3 regions of the Pseudomonas sp. GW823-FHT03E05 genome follow, and region 1 is predicted to be linked to each of the others. Evidence: predicted binding sites of a transcription regulator. Region 1 holds the regulator's gene; each other region holds the start of a gene.
The links. Region 1 encodes sigma-54, which starts transcription at its own class of promoters, with help from an activator protein. Its sites were predicted from a motif close to ANTGGCATNNANNTTGCTNT; they were not measured.

Region 1 (6,346 bases):
ATCGGTGATCACGGCGAATACCCGCGCACTCACCGTTTGCTGGACAGCAACGTCGCGGGCCTGTCAGCCGACAGCCCGCAACCAGACAGCCCCTCTTACGGAGCCCATTGATATGTCCTTTACCTTGCCTGCACTGCCTTACGCCTACGACGCCCTGGAACCGCACATCGATGCGCAAACCATGGAAATCCACTACACCAAGCATCACCAGACCTACATCAACAACCTCAACGCCGCCGTCGAGGGGACCGAATGGGCAGGGTGGGAGGTGGAAAAGCTGGTAGCCAGCGTTCAGCAACTGCCGGAAAAACTGCGTGCTGCGGTGATCAACCAGGGTGGCGGGCATGCCAACCATTCGCTGTTCTGGGCGGTGATGACACCCGCCGGTGGCGGTCATCCCCAAGGCGCCCTGGGGCAAGCCATCGAGCAGCAACTGGGTGGTTTCGAGAGCTTCAAGGAAGCGTTCACCAAGGCCGCACTCACCCGTTTCGGCAGTGGCTGGGCCTGGCTCAGCGTGACACCGGAGAAGAAACTGGTGGTGGAAAGCAGCGGTAACCAGGACAGCCCGCTGATGAACGGCAATACGCCGATCCTCGGTCTGGATGTGTGGGAGCACGCCTACTACCTGCGCTACCAGAACCGCCGTCCGGAATACATCAACGCCTTCTACAACGTCATCAACTGGCCGGAAGTCGCTCAGCGCTACCAGGCCGCGATGGCTTGATACCTTTCCATCAAAACAAGATCTAAGGCCGACTATGGGCACTGAAACACTGGCAATCAGCAGCGGGCGAATGTTTCGTTATGCCTTCGGTTCGCTGTTGCTGTTGGCGGGCACGGCGTTGCTGGTGGCTCAAGGGTTGAGCTGGCTGAACCTGGAGCCGCGCTTGCTGCGCGCCTTGCAGGGCGGTTCGATCTGCGCGCTGGGCACGGCGCTGGGGGCGGTCCCGGTGCTGGTGATCCGGCGGATGCCGGTGGCGGTGAGCGATACCCTGCTGGGCTTTGGTGCCGGAGTGATGCTGGCAGCCACGGCATTTTCGCTGATCGTCCCCGGCATCGCTGCGGCCCAGGACCTGGGCTTGTCTGCCTGGGGCTCCAGCGGCCTGATCTGCGCCGGCATCATGCTCGGGGCCTTTGGCCTGTTCCTGGTGGATCTCAAGGTCTCGGGGGGCAGCCCGGAGGTGCTGGTGGGCACGCCAGAGCATCCGGTGATTGCCCCGCGTATCTGGCTGTTCGTCTTCGCCATCATTGCCCACAACATTCCTGAAGGGATGGCGGTGGGGGTGTCGGCCGGAGGCGGCATGCCGGATGCGGACAGCCTGGCCATGGGCATTGCCCTGCAGGATGTACCGGAAGGCCTGGTGATTGCCCTGGTATTGGCGGGGGCGGGGATGTCGCGGGTCAAGGCATTCCTGATTGGTGCGGCTTCAGGTCTGGTGGAACCGGTCTTTGCCTTGCTCTGCGCCTGGCTGGTGAGCCTGGCGCAGGTATTGCTGCCCTTGGGCCTGGCCCTGGCGGCGGGGGCGATGCTGCTGGTGGTCACTCATGAAGTGATTCCGGAGTCGCGTCGCAATGGCCATGACAAGCTTGCCAGCCTTGGCCTGTGTATCGGTTTCTGCCTGATGATGGTCATGGATACGGCACTCGCCTGAGAGCCGTATGGTGAGGGGCCCGCCCGGGCCTACTCGCCTTCGTCGAAGAAGTTGTTGATCAGTGCCACCAGCGCATCCATCGCTTCCTGTTCCTGCTCGCCTTCGGTCTTCAGGTGGATCCTGGTGCCCTTGCCGGCGGCCAGCATCATCATGGCCATGATGCTTTTGCCGTCGACCATGGAGTTCGGGGTCCTGCCGGCGCGGATCTGGCAGGGAAACTGCCCGGCCACGCCGACGAACTTGGCCGAGGCACGGGCATGCAGGCCCAGTTTATTGATGATCTCGATTTCCAGAGCTGGCATCGCGGGGTAGATCCTTTCAGCTAAGGTCGCGGTGGCGAACCTGGACGTTCTTCAGGGATTTTTGCAGGACCTGGCCCAGGCGCTCGGTCAGGTACACGGAGCGGTGGTGCCCGCCGGTGCAGCCGATGGCGATGGTCACATAGGCGCGGTTGCTGGCGGCAAAGCGTGGCAGCCATTTGAGCAGGTAGCTGGAGATGTCCTGGAACATTTCCTCGACATCGGGTTGCGCCGCCAGATACTCGGCCACGGGCGCATCCAGGCCTGATTGGGCGCGCAACTCGGGCTTCCAATACGGGTTGGGCAGGCAGCGCACGTCGAACACCAGGTCTGCATCTACCGGCATGCCGCGCTTGAAGCCGAAGGACTCCACCAGGAACGCGGTACCGGGTTCCGGCTGGTTCAACAGTCGCAGCTTGATGGTGTCGCGCAGCTGGTAAAGGTTCAGGTTGGTGGTGTTGACCTTGAGATCGGCCAGGTCGACGATCGGCCCCAGCAGTTGGGTTTCATCGTGGATGGCTTCGGCCAGGGAGCGGTTGGCGCTGCTCAGCGGGTGGCGCCGACGGGTCTCGGAGAAGCGCTTGAGCAGGGTCTCTTCGTCGGCATCCAGGTACAGCACATCGCACTGGATATGCCGGCTGCGCACTTCTTCCAGCAATTCGGGGAAGCGCGACAGATGACTGGGCAGGTTGCGGGCATCGATGGACACCGCCACCAGCGGTTGCGCCAGTTCGGTGTGGATCAACGCACGTTCAGCCAGTTCCGGCAGCAAGCCGGCTGGCAGGTTGTCGATGCAGTAGTAGCCGTGGTCCTCGAGAACATCGAGGGCGGTGCTTTTACCTGAGCCGGAGCGGCCGCTAACGATGATCAAACGCATGATTACTGACCGTTTTGCTCGTCCAGAACGACCTGATACAAGGCTTCGTTGCTGGTGGCGCTGCGCAGCCGGTCACGGACTTCCTTGCGATCGAGCATGCTGGCGATCTGCCGGAGCAGTTCCAGGTGTGCATCGGTCGCGGCTTCCGGAACCAGCAGGACGAACAGCAGGTCGACCGGTGCGCCATCAATGGCGTCGAAATCGATCGGAGCGTCCAGGTGCATCAGCGCACTGATGGGCGACTCGCAGCCTTTGAGGCGGCAGTGGGGAATGGCGATGCCGTTGCCAAAACCGGTGGAACCGAGTTTTTCACGGGCAATCAGGCTCTCGAAGACATCCTGCATCTCCAGATCAGGCACTTCACGGCTGATCAGGTTGGCAATTTGTTCGAGGGCGCGTTTTTTACTGCCGCCCGGCACGTTCACCAGGGAACGGCCGGGGGTCAGGATGCTTTCAAGTCGGATCATGGGAGGGGAGTGTTAGCGACCCGTGCCTTGGAGAAGGTGGAGTTGCTTTTCCTTATGCTTTTTCAGTTGGCGGTCAAGCTTGTCCGTGAGCAGGTCGATTGCGGCATACATATCGTCATGTTCTGCGTTGGCAACGACCTCCCCACCGTGGATGTGCAGGGTGGCTTCGATTTTCTGCTTCAGCTTCTCGACAGCCATGGTGACCTGCACATTGGTAATCTTGTCGAAGTGCCTCTCCAGCCGGTCGAGTTTTTCGCCGATGTAGACGCGCAGGGGTTCAGTCACTTCGAGTTGGTGTCCACTGATGTTGACTTGCATACAGCTTCTCCTTCGTTGCCAGTGCATAACGCGGCAGGCTGGGTTGCCTGCCACCTAGACTACGTTTGAAAACGACACCGGGCCCTTTTCAAACACACTCTGAAACGCTGTGGCCAGCCCTGCGGCTACATCAACCGCTTACGTTCGCTGGAAGGCGCGATCCCAAGGGATTCGCGGTACTTGGCGACGGTACGACGGGCTACCTGAATGCCTTGTGCCTCCAGTAAACCAGCGATCTTGCTGTCACTCAACGGCTTTTTCTGATTTTCCGCGGCCACCAATTTTTTGATGATCGCGCGGATCGCCGTGGACGAGCATTCACCGCCTTCCGAAGTGCTGACGTGGCTGGAGAAAAAGTATTTCAGCTCATATATGCCGCGTGGGGTATGCATGAATTTTTGCGTGGTCACCCGGGAAATCGTCGATTCGTGCATGCCCACCGCCTCGGCGATATCGTGCAGAACCAGCGGCTTCATCGCTTCATCGCCATATTCGAGAAAGCCGCGCTGGTGCTCGACGATCTGGGTGGCGACCTTCATCAGGGTTTCATTGCGGCTTTGCAGGCTCTTGATGAACCAGCGGGCTTCCTGCAACTGGTTGCGCATGAAGGTGTTGTCGGCGCTGGTGTCGGCGCGGCGTACAAAACCGGCGTACTGGGCGTTGACCCGCAGGCGCGGCACGGATTCCTGGTTCAGTTCCACCAGCCAGCGCTCGTTGTCCTTGCGCACTATGACGTCCGGGACCACGTATTCGGCTTCGCTGGATTCGATCTGCGAACCGGGGCGGGGGTTGAGGCTCTGCACCAGCTCGATGACCTGGCGCAGCTCATCTTCCTTGAGCTTCATGCGCCGCATCAGCTGGCTGTAGTCGCGGCTGCCCAGGAGGTCGATGTAGTCACTGACCAGGCGCTGGGCCTCGCCCAGCCAGGGCGTTTTCGCCGGCAGCTGGCGCAGTTGCAGCAACAGGCACTCGCCCAGGTTGCGGGCGCCGATGCCCGCGGGTTCGAATTGCTGGATGCGGTGCAGGACGGCTTCTATCTCGTCCAGTTCGATGTCCAGTTCCGGATCGAAGGCTTCGAGGATCTCCTCGAGGGTTTCGTCCAGGTAGCCCTGATTGTTGATGCAATCGATCAGGGTCACGGCGATCAGGCGGTCGGTGTCCGACATCGGCGCCAGGTTCAGTTGCCAGAGCAGGTGGCTCTGCAGGCTCTCGCCCGCGGAAGTGCGGGTGGTGAAGTCCCACTCGTCGTCATCGCTGCTGGGCAGGCTGCTGGCGCTGGTCTGGTATACGTCTTCCCAGGCGGTGTCGACCGGCAGTTCATTGGGGATGCGCTCGTTCCACTCACCGTCCTCGAGGTTGTCCACCGTGGGGGCGGTTTCCTGGTAGGAGGGCTCCTGGATCTCGGTATTGGGTTTGGACTCGGTGTTGTCGGCCAGGGGGTCGCTGTTGTCGAAGTCGTCGCCTTCTTCCTGGCGTTCGAGCATCGGGTTGGACTCCAGGGCTTCCTGGATTTCCTGTTGCAGGTCCAGGGTCGACAATTGGAGCAGGCGGATGGCCTGTTGCAGCTGCGGTGTCATCGTCAGCTGCTGGCCCATTCTAAGGACTAGCGATGGTTTCATGGCAGGGGCTTAACACCTTATTTGCCGGCGCACATGCGCCATCCACTACAGGGCGCCGGAGCGCCAAACATAAGCAAATTATATGCCTGAAACTGAAGTGTTTGCCTAGAGCGCTGTAACAATAAAGTTTGTAGGGTTTTATTGTTCCCGGCGCCCTGGCGTCCAGCCCAACACATCAGCCCTTACAGGCGGAACTCATGGCCCAGATAGACTTCCTTGACCAGTTCGTTGGCCAGGATGGTCTCGGAGTCGCCTTCGGCGATCAGTTGCCCGTCGTTGACGATGTAGGCGGTCTCGCAGATGTCCAGGGTTTCCCGGACGTTGTGGTCGGTGATCAGCACCCCGATGCCCTTGGCCTTGAGGTGGTGGATGATCTGCTTGATATCGCCCACCGAGATCGGGTCGACACCGGCGAAGGGTTCGTCCAGCAGGATGAACTTGGGCGCGGTGGCCAGGGCCCGGGCGATCTCCACGCGGCGCCGCTCACCACCGGACAGGCTCATGCCGAGGTTGTCGCGGATGTGGTTGATGTGGAATTCCTGCAGCAGGCTTTCCAGCTCCTGGCGACGGCCGGCCTTGTCGAGCTCCTTGCGGGTCTCGAGGATGGCCATGATGTTGTCGGCCACCGACAGTTTGCGAAAGATCGAGGCTTCCTGGGGCAGGTAGCCGATACCGGCGCGTGCTCGGCCGTGCATCGGTTGGTGGCTGACATCCAGGTCGTCGATCAGGACGCGGCCCTGATCGGCCTGGACCAGGCCGACGATCATGTAGAAGCAGGTGGTCTTGCCGGCGCCGTTGGGGCCGAGCAGGCCGACGATCTGACCGCTGTCGATGGACAGGCTGACATCACGCACGACCTGGCGGCTCTTGTAGCTCTTGGCCAGGTGCTGAGCTTTCAGAGTTGCCATTACTGGGCCTTTTGCTCGTCGGTTTTCTTTTTCGGCTGGATGACCATGTCGATCCGCGGACGCGGCGCGGTAACCGAGCTGCCATTGGCGCGACCGGCGTTGGCAACCTGCTTGACGGTGTCGTAGACGATCTTCTCGCCTTCGGTGGTATTACCGTCGTTGATGACCTTGGCCTTGTCGATCAGCACGATGCGGTTCTGCTGGGC
Region 2 (6,346 bases), on a different contig from region 1:
TGATGCAGGCGCTCGACCTCGCTGCGCAACCAGGCGTGGTCGCGGTCGTTGACCAGCACGTCATCGGCATGGCGCAGGCGTTCCTCACGGCTGGCCTGGGCCTGGAGAATCGCCTGGACCTGCTGTTCGCTGATCTGGTCGCGCTGCAGGGTACGCTCGATCTGCAGTTGCTGGGGCACGTCGATCACCAGAATCCGCTGGGTCATCCGCGACTGGCCGGATTCGATCAGCAGCGGCGACACCAGGATTGCGTAGGGCGATTCGGCGCGGGCCAGGTGGCTGACAATTTCCTCGGCGATCAGCGGGTGCAGCAGGGCTTCCAGCCAGCGACGCTGTTCGGGCACCTCGAAGATCAGCTTGCGCAGAGCCGCGCGATCCAGTTGGCCGTCGGCCTGCAGCACGCCTTGGCCAAAGTGCCGGGCAATCTGTTCCAGGGCCGGGCGGCCGGGCTCCACCACCCAGCGGGCGGCATGATCGGCATCGATCACATGCACCCCCAGGTCGATGAAGTGCTGGGCGGCGGCACTTTTGCCGCTGCCGATGCCGCCGGTCAGGCCGAGGGTCCAGGGTGTGTTAACGGAGCGAGTCATTGGAAACCGACAAACTGCAGATAGAAGTCGGTTATTTGACCACCCCAGAGCAAGGCAATCCAGCCGGCAATGGCCAGAAAGGGTCCAAAGGGGATTGGCGTCGAAGTCTTTTCCCGGCGCAGGCGCAGCAGGATCGTGCCGAGAATCGCCCCCAACAGGGATGACAGTAGCAGGGTCAGCGGCAGGATCTGCCAGCCGCCCCAGGCCCCGAACAGGGCCAGCAGCTTGAAATCACCGTGGCCCATGCCCTCCTTGCCGGTCAGCAGCTTGAACAGCCAGAACACCGACCACAGGAACAGGTAGCCGATCACCGTCCCCCACAGCGCATCCTCCAGGCTGATCAGCAGGCTGAAGCTGTTGGCGATCAGCCCCAGCCATAACAGTGGCAGCACCAGCACATCCGGCAGCAGCTGGTGATCGGCGTCGATCAGGCTCATTGCCAGCAGCCCCCAACTGAGGATCAGCATCAGCCCGGCCGCCCAGCCGAAGCCGAAGTGCCAGGCGATAAAACCCGAGATCAGCCCGCAGGCCAGTTCGGTCAACGGGTAGCGCGGGCTGATGGAGCTATTGCAGTGGGCGCAGCGGCCACGTAGCCACAGGTAACTGAGCAGCGGAATGTTTTCCCAGGGGCGGATCGCCTGCGCACAGTGCGGGCACTGGGAGTGCGGCAGCATCAGGTTGTAGGGCGCAGCCACAGGTTCCGGCTCCAGCCCCAGCACGTCGCGGGCCTGGGCTCGCCAGTCGCGTTCGAGCATTTTCGGCAGGCGCCACACCAGCACGTTGAGAAAGCTGCCGACGATCAGGCCCAATACCAGGGCCGCAGCCACGAAGGCCATGGGGTAGAGAGTGAGGGCGTCAGTCAGGGGCATGTTCAGATCGCTGTACCGAGTTGGAAGATAGGCAGGTACATGGCAACCACCAGGGCGCCGACGATACCCCCCAGGACCACCATGATCAACGGCTCCATGAGGCTGGTCAGGCTGTCCACCAGGTTGTCCACCTCGACCTCGTAATGGATCGCGACTTTTTCCAGCAGATGATCCAGGGTTCCGGACTCTTCGCCGATGGCGGTCATCTGGATCGCCATGGTCGGGAAGACGCCGCTGGCGCGCATGGCAAAGTTCAATTGCATGCCGGCGGCGACCTGCTGGCGGATCCGTTGCACCGCTTGCCTGAAGACAGGGTTGCCGCTGGCTCCAGCCACTGAATCCAGGGCCTGCACCAGGGGAACGCCGGCGGCGAAGGTGGTGGCCAGGGTCCGTGCGTAGCGGGCCACCGCGGATTTATGCAGCAGTGGCCCGGCCAGGGGCATGTGCAAAAGGCCGACATCCAGGCGGTCACGCAAGCTCGGGGAGCGCTGATAGGCCAGGCGCGCCGCAAGCCCGCCCAGCACACCGGCGGCCAGCAGCAGCGCCCCCTGCTGCTGGATGAAGTGTGACAGAGCGATGACCCACTGGGTGAGCAGTGGCAGCTCGGCATTGAAACCGGCGAACAGGCTCTGGAACTGGGGTACCACCTTGAGCAGCAGGATGCTGCTGACCACGACCGCCACGCCGATCACCGCCAAGGGATAGACCATGGCTTTCTTCAGCCGCGCCTTCAGGTTCTCGCTCTTTTCCTTATAGGTGGCGACTCTCTCCAGCAGGGTATCCAGGGCGCCGGCCTGCTCGCCGGCGTCCACCAGGTTGCAGTACAGCGGGTCGAAGTGGCGCGGCTGTCTGCGCAATGCCGTGGCCAGGCTGGAGCCGGCCTCGATGTCGCGCTTGAGGCTGGCCAGCAGTTGGCGCATCTGCGGATGCTCGAAACTTTCGGCAATGATGTCGAAGGATTGCAGCAGCGGCACCCCGGCCTGCATCAGCGTGGCCAACTGCCGGGTGAGCAGGGCAATGTCCCGTGCCCCTACTCGCTGATGCAGGCGCAGCCAGCCCTTGGGTTTGCGTCGGACTCGGGTTGGGGTGATGCCCTGTCTGCGCAATTGCGCCCTGATCAGGGCCGGGGTCGCGGCGCTGAGTTCTCCGGTGAGGGGGCGGCCCTGGCTGTCGGTGCCGTGCCAGAGATAGACACTGGTCGCGGGTGCTTTTACCGCCATGGTTCGATCCTTGGTGCAAGGGTGGATAGGGAGGCGCAAGCGCCCTGCTGTGTTCGAACGGGTGATAGATCACCCTGCCCCCCGGACGTTCCTTGGTGGGGGCGCGAGCCGACTGTCGGGCCGCCATGCACCTGTCCAAGCCTAGCTGGCGAGGCGCTGCCGGAGAGGGGCAGGGGCTGACGAAATTTGTCAGTTTGTGCGACTCCTTGTGCTCAAGGCCATGGGCTATCGCACCTGCAGGCCACGTAATCCGTGGGTTATCTCCTGGCACAGGCTGTGCTTCACGCCTTTGTGCTCATGCAACATTCGTCCATGCCAGGAGGCAACCCATGAAACATCAATCCGGTTTTACCCTGATCGAATTGCTGGTGGTGGTAGCCATCATCGGCATCCTCGCCACCGTGGCGATGCCGATGTATGCCAAGTACCAGGCGCGGGCCAAGGTGATTGCCGCGCTGTCCGAGGCGTCGGCCCTGAAGGTCAACGTCGAGGATCTGCTGAACCAGGGGACCGATCCGACCCTGGCCCTGGCCGGGGGCACGGCCCAGACCGCCAACTGCCGGATGAGTGCCGGCGGGACGGCGGCCACCGGTGAAGGAAGCATTGGCTGCACCCTGCTCAATGCGCCGGGGCCGGTGCTGAACAAGACCCTGACCCTGACCCGTTCGGCGACTTCAGGATGGACATGCACCACCACTGTGGAGGCCGACTATGCGCCCAAAGGCTGTGGTGCGGAGGGGGCTTGAGGAGGCTTTTCACGATTGGCCAGGCCGCGCTGAAAAAGCCGCAACTTGCATGCAGATTGGCGGGCAGTCATGCATTTTGCATGATGCCGAATTATTAAAGATTTTATAACTTATTGATTTTTATGAATATTTATAGGCTCCCAGACTTGGCACAGCACCTGCAATATCCCTCATAACCCTGTTGCCAGGACACGGCGCAGGCTTTCTTAAAGAACAGGAGTTACTCGTATGAAGAAGTTCGCTATCGCTGCCGCAACTGCTACCGCTCTGACCCTGACCATGGCTAACGCAGCATTTGCGCAGACCACTCAAAACACCCAGTCGCCCATGGTGGTGGCTGCCGGTGAAGTGACCAAGGCCAAAGAGGCCACCTCCGATACCTGGATCACCACCAAAGTGAAAAGCGATCTGGTAACCGAGAAAGGCATTCCTGGCACCGACATCAAGGTTGAAACCAACAAGGGCGTTGTTTCGCTGTCGTCCACTGTTGCGGTAACCGAGGCTCAGAAAGCTACCGCCGTGGCCATCACCAAGAAAATCAAAGGCGTCAAGGCAGTTTCCGCTGACGGCCTGAAAGCCGAGTAACACTCACGCTTCTCGCCTGGACAGGGAGAGGGTGCGGTAGACGAGCCGAGTGATACGTCTGCCGCTTCTCAAAAGGGTTCATGCGGAAGATCACAAGGACGTGATCATTACAGGCCCCGGCACTGAGTGTCGGGGCCTGTTCTATTGTGGGCGCCAGGCAGGCGCTGCAGGAGATACCGGCCGGGCTGGGTGGAGCCCGGCGCGAGAGGTTTATTCGCTGTCCAGGTGCAGCGGGGTGACTACCCGGCCATCGCTTTCGGCCTGGCCCAGGTTGGCATCGATGAAGTAGACCCGGTCGTCGGCCAGTTGGCCCTTGTCCACCAGGAAGTCCTTGATGCTGCTGGCGCGCTCCTGACCCAGTTGTCGCAACAGCACGTCGCTGCTGCTCCAGAACTTGATCAGACCTTCACGCAGCTTGGCGCTGCGTTCGTCGCGGCTGAGCTGGGTCCATTCCGCCGGCGGCTGCTGTTTCAGGCGGGTGCGGTAGATGCCTTCCAGCAGAGGGGCCTTTTCGCCCTCGGGAACCTGCAGCAGGGACGCCTGGGCGGGGACCTTGTCACCGCGGCGCTGGAGGATCTTGTAGTAGTTGTACTGGTATTCGCGCTCCAGCCGCTGTTCGGCGATCAGCGGGCCGTCACTGCTCTGGGCGCTGGTACCTTCGATTTCCAGGCGCAGGGTCGGACGCTCCTTGAGCGCCTTGGCCAGGGTGGTCAGGGCCGACTCGGATTCCTTGCTCAGGTCGCTGGAGCCTGGAGCGAAGGACACGTTGCTCAGGTCTTCCGAGCCACCACCGCTGACCAGCCCGCCAATGAACTTGAAGGGTGCCTGGGCGGCGCGCAGCACCAGATTGCGCAGGGTCTGCCAGACAATCGGCATCACGCTGAACTGCGGGTTGTTCAAATCACCGGAGATAGGCAGCTCGATGGAGATCTTGCCGTCCGTATCTTTCAGCAAGGCCACTGCCAGGCGGATCGGCAAATCCACGGCGTCCGGGCTGTCGACCTTTTCCCCCAGTTGCAACTGCTCGACCACCAGTTTGTTCTCGGCCTTGAGCTGGCCCTTGGTGATCATGTAGTGCAGGTCGAGGTTGAGCCGGCCCTTGCGGATGCGGAAACCGGCGAATTTCCCGGAGTAGGGGGTCAGGGTGGTCAGTTCCACTCGTTTGAAGCTGGTGGCGATATCCAGGGCGGCCATCGGATCGAACGGGTTGACGCTGCCCTTGATGGTCACCGGCGCATAGCGGTCGACCTTGCCCTTGACGTCCACGTCTGCCGGCTTGGCCTGGCGGCTGTCGATGGTGCCGACATGGCCGTTGAGCTGCTGGATGGCGGTAGCGAAGTTCGGCGTCAGGCTCAGGTCGGCGAAGTTCGCCGAACCGTCGTTGATGGCGATTTCACCGATGTGGATGCCCAGGGGCTTGCTTGAGCTGGGCTCGGCCTTCGTCGAGGATTTGCCACCACTGCTGGGTGGTTGTGGAATCAGCAGGTCGTCGATATTGGTGGTGCGGTCATCGTTGATGATGAAACGTGCATAGGGCTGCATCAGGTTGACCCGGCTGATGGTCAGGCTGTCACCGTGCTGATAGTTCAGGCCTTCGACCACCACTTGTTTCCATTTCACGAAGTCGCGGGTCTTGAGGGTGTCCAGGGTGTGCAACTGGTCCACATTGGCCCGGCCGGTGACGCTGAAAGTCAGGGGTTCGACTTTCTTCAGGTCCACTGCCAGGTCACTGCCGAGCATGCCGCTGCGCAGTTCCAGGCGGATGAACGGGCTGATATAGGACTGGGCGACGCGCAGGTCGATGTCCCGGGTCTGCACCTTGAGTTTGGCGCTGACGGGGTTGAGGTTGACCTCGCCGGTGGCGTTGACCTTGCCTTGTTTGCCCAGGCCGGTATCGAGCTTGAGGGTGAAGGGCGACTGGTTGAGGCTGTCGAAGTTCTGCAGGTCCAGGTTCAGCGGCCCCAGCTCCAGGGCTACGGCGGGCTTGGCCTTGCGATCGGCCAGGTGCACCTGGTAGTTGCGCAGTTGCACGTCCTTGAGCAGCACCTGCCAGGGTTTGCCTGGTACTGCCGGTTCCTTGGGCGCGTCGGCGGCGGCCGGCTCGGGTTTTGGCGCCGGTTTGGCCGGCTGACTGGCGAAGAGCTTTTGCCAGTCCAACTGGCCATCGGCTTCAAGGGCGGCCCAGGTTTCGAGCTTTTGGCTGCGGACCTTGCCGACAATCACGTGCTGCTTGGCCAGGTCGACTGTGGTTTCGCTGACGTCCAGGCGCTCCAGGCGCGCCAGTGGGCGACCGTCCGGGGCCTTGATGGCAAAGGGCGCGACGCTGATGGAGGTGT
Region 3 (6,346 bases), on a different contig from region 1:
GGTTTTCAGCAGATGGCCGACATGATCAACATGTCCCGCCTGTCCAATGGCGTGCGCGCGGCGGGGCTGATGCGCCGGGGGCTGAGCGAGGCGTTGTACATCGCCCGCCAGCGCCGGGCCTTCGGCAAGCACCTGATCGAAATGCCGCTGATGCAGCGCCAGTTGCTGAAGATGGTGCTGCCCGCCGAACAGGCGCGCTCGATGTTCATGCAGATCGCCAGCTTGCTGCCCCGGGCCGATGGCGGCGATGAGACGGCGCGCAAGTGCGTGCGGATCCTCACGCCGCTGATCAAGTTCCGCGCCTGCCGTGATGCACGCCGGGTGACCGGCGATGCCATGGAAGTACGCGGCGGGGTTGGCTATATCGAGGAGTGGAGCGATGCCCGGCTGGTGCGCGATGCGCACCTGGGGTCGATCTGGGAGGGCACCAGCAACATCGTCGCCCTGGACATTGCCCGGGCGGTGACTCGGGAGCAGGCGCTGGAGCCGTTGCAGGGCTATCTGGCCGGGCTGCTGGCCGAGGCCGATTTGCCACCGGCGAGCCGCCGGCTGTTCGATTCGGCCCTGTTGCGCACCGTGACCGGCTTCCATGCCGTGGCGCAGCAGCGCCGGGACGAGCAGGTACGGCAGGTGGGCAGCGTTCTCTATCACCTGGCCAGCGCCATCTTCATGGCCTGGGAGGCCGCGCGCCAGGGTGCGGACCATCGGCGCCTGGCCCTGGCTCACCTGGTGCTGGTGCACAAGGTATTGCCGCGCGATCCGTTGGGCCTGGAGCCGGTGATCGATGCCGAGCTGCTGGCGCGCCTGGCCAATGAAAGCCCGCTGTCCCAGGCCCAAGCCATGCAATTGCTGCCGGCCTGAATGGCCGTCCTTGTCCGATCTGCCGGAGTACATCCATGACGTTTGCCCAAGGCGCCCTGGCGGGCGTGAAAATCATCGATCTCAGCCGTGTGCTGGGCGGCCCCTACTGCTCCCAGGCCCTGGCCGACCACGGCGCCGAGGTGATCAAGCTGGAACCTTTGAGCGGTGATGAGACCCGGGGCTGGGGGCCGCCTTTCGAAGGTGATGACGCGGCGTATTTTCGCGGCATCAACCGTAACAAGCAGGGGATCGCCGTCGACCTGTCGCGCCCTGAAGGCCTGGAACTGCTGATGCAGTTGCTGGAAGGCGCCGACGTGCTGATCGAGAACTTCAAGCCGGGCACCCTGCAGCGTTGGGGCATCGGTTACCAGGAGGTGCTGAGCCAGCGTTTTCCGGCGTTGATCCACTGCGGGATTTCCGGCTTTGGCGCCGATGGCCCGCTGGGCGGGCTGCCGGGTTACGACGCGGTGATCCAGGCCATGGCCGGGCTGATGAGCGTCAACGGCGAAGGCGACGGCGGGCCGTTGCGCATCGGCCTGCCGATTGTCGATATGGTCACCGGCCTGAATGCCCTGGCGGGGATTCTCCTGGCCCTCAACGAGCGCCAGCGCAGCGGCCTCGGGCAGTCACTGGACATCTCCCTGTACGACTGCGGCGTGTCCCTGCTGCACCCGCACCTGCCGAACTACTTCGCCGCCGGCAAGACGCCCAGACGCACGGGCAACGCCCATCCCAACATTGCTCCCTACGACAGCTACCGCACTGCTGGCGAGCCGATTTTCCTGGCGGTGGGCAACGACCGCCAGTTCGCCCGGCTGTGCCAGGAACTGGGGGCCGGCGCGTTGCTGGAGGACCCGCGTTTTACCGACAACGGCCAGCGCTCGGTCAACCGCGAGGCCTTGAAGCAGCAACTGGAGCATTACCTGTCGGCACACGACTGCGCGTTGCTGGCCCCGCGGCTGATCGGCCTGGGGGTGCCTTGTGGTTCGATCGCCACCGTCGACCAGGTGGTGGCTCATCCCCACACCCGGCATCGCGGGCTGCTGGTGGAACTCGATGGCTACCGGGGCATAGGTTCGCCGGTGAAGTTGTCGCGCACGCCGGCCAGCTACCGTACGGCGCCGCCGAGCCTGGGGCAGGACACCCGGGCGGTATTGCAGGGGCTGGGCCTGGATGAACCGACCATCGCCGCACTGCTGGCCAGCGGCGTGGTGCACGGTTGAGGCTCAGGGGCGGCGGGCCCGCAGCAGAGTGAAGCTGATGGCCGGGCTCTGTTGCAGGACCTTGTCGCCAGCCAGCACCTGCACCGCCAACCGGTGCTGGCCACGGTCGATATTCACCAGTTGCAGCTCGGGCCCCTGGCCGGCCTGGCCATAGGGCTGGCCATCCAGCAGCAGGCGCAGACGGTGGCCGGGCCGCAGGCTGGGCTGCAACTCCACCTGCACGCTGAAACTGCCGTTGTTGGCGCGCAAGGCACCGTGCTCCGGTACGCCGCTCAGTTGCAGCCGTTCGTAGGCCAGAAGGGTGCTGGCAGGTTGTGCTGCCGGCGTATGTGGCGCCGGTGTGGCCGGGCTGGGGAGGCGATTCGGCGCGGGCGTTTCAATCTGCCGGTACGAGGTTCCCGGCGGCTGGTCGCTATAGGCGCGATTACCGGCCGAGTCGGTGTACTGGTAGATCTGCGCGCCGGCTGGCAATGCGCTGATCCACAGCAGGCAAGCAATGACGAGGTGCATCTCGCTGATCCTGGCGGGTGCCTGAAAGGCTCCAGCATAGGGTGCTGCTGCGCGTGGCACAGGCGTGGTTAACCTTTGAACACACATAACTCTGCCGTGGCACGAACCATCGCCAGTCGTCGCAGTGGGTCGCTGCTGCTGGCCTGATTGGCCCGGGCCAGCCATTGCGGGCATTGGCGGTCGGTGCGCTGCGGGCTGAAGTCGGCCAGTTGCTGCAGCAGGCGTTTTTGTAACTGATCAAGTTGGGGGCGGATCTGCCCGGCCAGGTCCTGGCGCGGAGTGTCCGGTGCCCGGCCTTGCAAGTGCCAGGTCGAGAGTCGGGCGTATTGCACCAGCTTGTTGGCTTCGATCTGGGCGGCGAAGAACTGCCCAACCGTTTCTTCGCTCAAGTGATAGGTTGCGGCCTGGGCGGTTGCCCCGGCGATCACCTGTTGTTCCCGCGGGCGGTCTTCCACGGCCTTGTGGCTGTCCCATTTGCTCAGGGCCACCTGATCGGCAATCGCCAGGCGTTCGCCGATGCTCTGCAGCAGCGGGGCGAGGGCGGGCGGGGCGTCACTGGCGCAGGCGGCGGTGGCGAACAGGCTGCAAGTCAGGGCGAGGCACAGGTTGAGGCGCGAAGTCATGGGCGGGCTCGGCTGCTGATGGGGAGACGGCTCCCATGATGCACGCAACCACCCCGGGCAGGGCAAATGCGCGGGCATAAAAAAAGGCCTCCCGAAGGAGGCCCCTTGATCACGCGGCTTGCGCCGGCGCTACCGGATCAGCAGCTGTAGTACAGCTCGTATTCCAGTGGGTGTACGAAGGTACGTACCTTGATTTCTTCTTCGCTTTTCAGGGCGATGTAGGCGTCGATGAAGTCGTCGCTGAAAACGCCGCCTTTGGTCAGGAACGCACGACCTTTGTCCAGCTCTTCCAGGGCTTCCTTCAGGCTGCCGCAAACTTGTGGGATCTCTTTGGCCTCTTCAGGCGGCAGGTCGTACAGGTTTTTGTCAGCAGCGTCGCCAGGGTGGATCTTGTTCTGGATGCCGTCCAGGCCGGCCATCAGCAGGGCAGCGAAGGCCAGGTACGGGTTGGCAGCCGGGTCCGGGAAACGGGCTTCGATACGGCGGGCCTTAGGGCTCGACACGTAAGGAATACGGATCGAAGCGGAGCGGTTGCGCGCCGAGTAGGCCAGCATGACCGGGGCTTCGAAGCCTGGCACCAGACGCTTGTAGGAGTTGGTCGCCGGGTTGGTGAAGCCGTTCAGGGCCTTACCGTGCTTGATGATGCCGCCGATGAAGTACAGGGCGGTATCGGACAGGCCGGCATAGCCTTCACCTGCGAAGGTGTTCTTGCCGTCTTTCCAGATCGACATGTGGACGTGCATGCCCGAGCCGTTGTCGCCGTACAGAGGCTTGGGCATGAAGGTGGCAGTGCGGCCGTAGGCGTCAGCCACGTTGTGCACCACGTACTTCAGGGTCTGGGTTTCGTCGGCCTTCTTCACCAGGGTGTTGAACTTGACGCCGATTTCGTTCTGGCCCGCAGTCGCCACTTCGTGGTGGTGAACTTCGACGGTCAGGCCCATTTCTTCCAGTGCGTTGCACATGGAGGTACGGATTTCGTGGTCGTGGTCGAACGGTGGAACCGGGAAGTAGCCGCCCTTGACGCCTGGACGGTGGCCCTTGTTACCGCCTTCGATGTCCTGGTCGGACATCCACGAACCTTGTTCGGAGTAGATCTTGAACATGGAGCCGGAGATGTCGGACTTGAATTTCACCTGGTCGAAGATGAAGAACTCTGGCTCTGGGCCGGCGAATACGGTGTCGCCGATACCGGTGGCTTTCAGGTGCTCTTCGGCGCGCTTGGCGATGGCACGTGGGTCACGATCGTAACCCTGCATGCTCGAAGGTTCGATGATGTCGCACACCAGGATCAGGGTCGGTTCTTCGGTGAACGGGTCCAGTACGGCGGTTTCGTCGTCCGGCATCAGGATCATGTCGGAGGCTTCGATGCCTTTCCAGCCAGCGATGGAGGAGCCGTCGAACATCTTGCCAGCTTCGAAGAAGTCTTCATCCAGCGCATCACGAGCCGGCATGGTCACGTGATGTTGAGTGCCCTTGGTGTCAGTGAAGCGCAGATCAATCCATTTGACGTCATGATCTTTGATGAGTTGAACCGACTTCGACATAGTGTCCTCCGGGTGGCTTCGGGCTTGGTGTTGGAGTGCCCTTAGAATGTGGGTGATGCCGGCGCGAATACTCTGCCATGGCAACCTGCCTCACAAGGGAGCAAATTGCATGCCAGTGCCCCGAGATGGGTTTTCTGCCCCAAAATCACGCTTTCTGCGACGTATTGGGTTGAATGCCGGCATTCGGCGCACTGCAATGTAGCGTCTTTGCCAATAAATGACCCGTTTTGGTGCATCGAAAACCTTCTGCACATAAACTGGTTAAACCTTGAGCAATTTCCGCTATAATCCGCGCCCCCCTTTTTCGGCTGGCCCAGCGCGCGCTGTTTTCATGAAACTAATCGTTAAAGTTTTCCCGGAAATCACCATCAAGAGCCGCCCGGTTCGGACGCGTTTCATCCGTCAGTTGGCGAAGAACATCCGTGCTGTGCTCCGCGACCTGGACCCGGCCGTGGTGGTCAATGGTGTGTGGGACAACCTCGAGCTGGAAACCGCCGTCAGCGAGCCCAAGGCCCTGAAGGACATGACCGAGCGCCTGAGCTGCATGCCCGGCATCGCGCATTTCCTGCAGGTCGACGAGTACCCTCTGGGCGACTTCGACGACATCGTCGCCAAGTGCAAGCAGCACTTTGGCGAAGCCCTCCCGGGGAAGGTTTTTGCCGTGCGCTGCAAGCGTGCCGGCAAGCATGAATTCAGCTCCATGGACGTGGAAAAATACGTCGGCAGCCAACTGCGTCGGCAGTGCGGTGCCGCCGGAATTTCCCTGAAAGAGCCTGAAATCGAAGTGCGGATGGAAATTCGCGACCAACGGTTGTTCGTGATCCACAGCCAGCACAACGGCATCGGCGGCTACCCGCTGGGCGCCCTGGAACAGACCCTGGTCCTGATGTCCGGCGGTTTCGATTCCACGGTGGCGGCGTACCAGATCATGCGCCGCGGCCTGATGGGGCATTTCTGCTTCTTCAACCTGGGCGGGCGTGCCCATGAACTGGGCGTGATGGAAGTCGCGCACTATATATGGAAGAAGTACGGCAGCTCCCAGCGCGTGCTGTTCGTCAGCGTGCCGTTCGAGGAAGTGCTCGGGGAAATCCTCGGCAAAGTCGACAACAGTCATATGGGCGTCATTTTGAAGCGTATGATGTTGCGTGCCGCGTCGAGCATCGCCGACCGCCTGCACATCGACGCGCTGGTGACCGGCGAGGCGATTTCCCAGGTGTCCAGCCAGACCCTGCCGAACCTGTCGGTGATCGACTGCGTGACCGAGAAACTGGTACTGCGCCCCCTGATTGCCAGCCACAAGCAGGACATCATCGACCTGGCCGTGGAGATCGGCACCGCCGACTTCGCCAAGCACATGCCGGAGTACTGCGGGGTCATCTCGGTGAACCCCAAGACCCATGCCAAGCGCCATCGCGTCGAGCATGAAGAGAAAGAATTCGATATGGCGGTGCTCGAGCGTGCGATCGAGCGGGCCAAACTGGTGCCGATCGATCGGGTGATCGACGAGTTGGGCCAGGATGTACAGATTGAAGAAGTCAGTGAGGCGCTGGCCGGTCAGATCGTCATCGACATCCGTCATCCGGAT

Region 2: the regulator sigma-54 is predicted to act here: its motif matches at 2,943-2,962, upstream of AC1RCO_RS23790 (pilin).
Region 3: the regulator sigma-54 is predicted to act here: its motif matches at 4,859-4,878, upstream of glnA (glutamate--ammonia ligase).

The regions. Positions count from the first base shown of each region.
Region 1 is NZ_JBXAJB010000002.1:927,181-933,526, reverse strand. It holds gene AC1RCO_RS12050 (DUF2753 family protein) at 1-111, shown strand, start outside; gene AC1RCO_RS12045 (superoxide dismutase) at 113-724, shown strand; gene AC1RCO_RS12040 (ZIP family metal transporter) at 759-1,652, shown strand; gene AC1RCO_RS12035 (HPr family phosphocarrier protein) at 1,682-1,954, opposite strand; gene rapZ (RNase adapter RapZ) at 1,971-2,828, opposite strand; gene ptsN (PTS IIA-like nitrogen regulatory protein PtsN) at 2,831-3,295, opposite strand; gene hpf (ribosome hibernation-promoting factor, HPF/YfiA family) at 3,308-3,613, opposite strand; gene AC1RCO_RS12015 (RNA polymerase factor sigma-54) at 3,739-5,232, opposite strand; gene lptB (LPS export ABC transporter ATP-binding protein) at 5,415-6,140, opposite strand; gene lptA (lipopolysaccharide transport periplasmic protein LptA) at 6,140-6,346, opposite strand, start outside.
Region 2 is NZ_JBXAJB010000006.1:39,449-45,794, reverse strand. It holds gene coaE (dephospho-CoA kinase) at 1-590, opposite strand, end outside; gene AC1RCO_RS23800 (prepilin peptidase) at 587-1,459, opposite strand; gene AC1RCO_RS23795 (type II secretion system F family protein) at 1,462-2,679, opposite strand; gene AC1RCO_RS23790 (pilin) at 3,009-3,425, shown strand; gene AC1RCO_RS23785 (BON domain-containing protein) at 3,654-4,010, shown strand; gene AC1RCO_RS23780 (DUF748 domain-containing protein) at 4,221-6,346, opposite strand, start outside.
Region 3 is NZ_JBXAJB010000005.1:411,129-417,474, reverse strand. It holds gene AC1RCO_RS22245 (acyl-CoA dehydrogenase family protein) at 1-861, shown strand, start outside; gene AC1RCO_RS22240 (CaiB/BaiF CoA transferase family protein) at 897-2,084, shown strand; gene AC1RCO_RS22235 (DUF4124 domain-containing protein) at 2,088-2,594, opposite strand; gene AC1RCO_RS22230 (chorismate mutase) at 2,663-3,217, opposite strand; gene glnA (glutamate--ammonia ligase) at 3,355-4,761, opposite strand; gene thiI (tRNA uracil 4-sulfurtransferase ThiI) at 5,093-6,346, shown strand, end outside.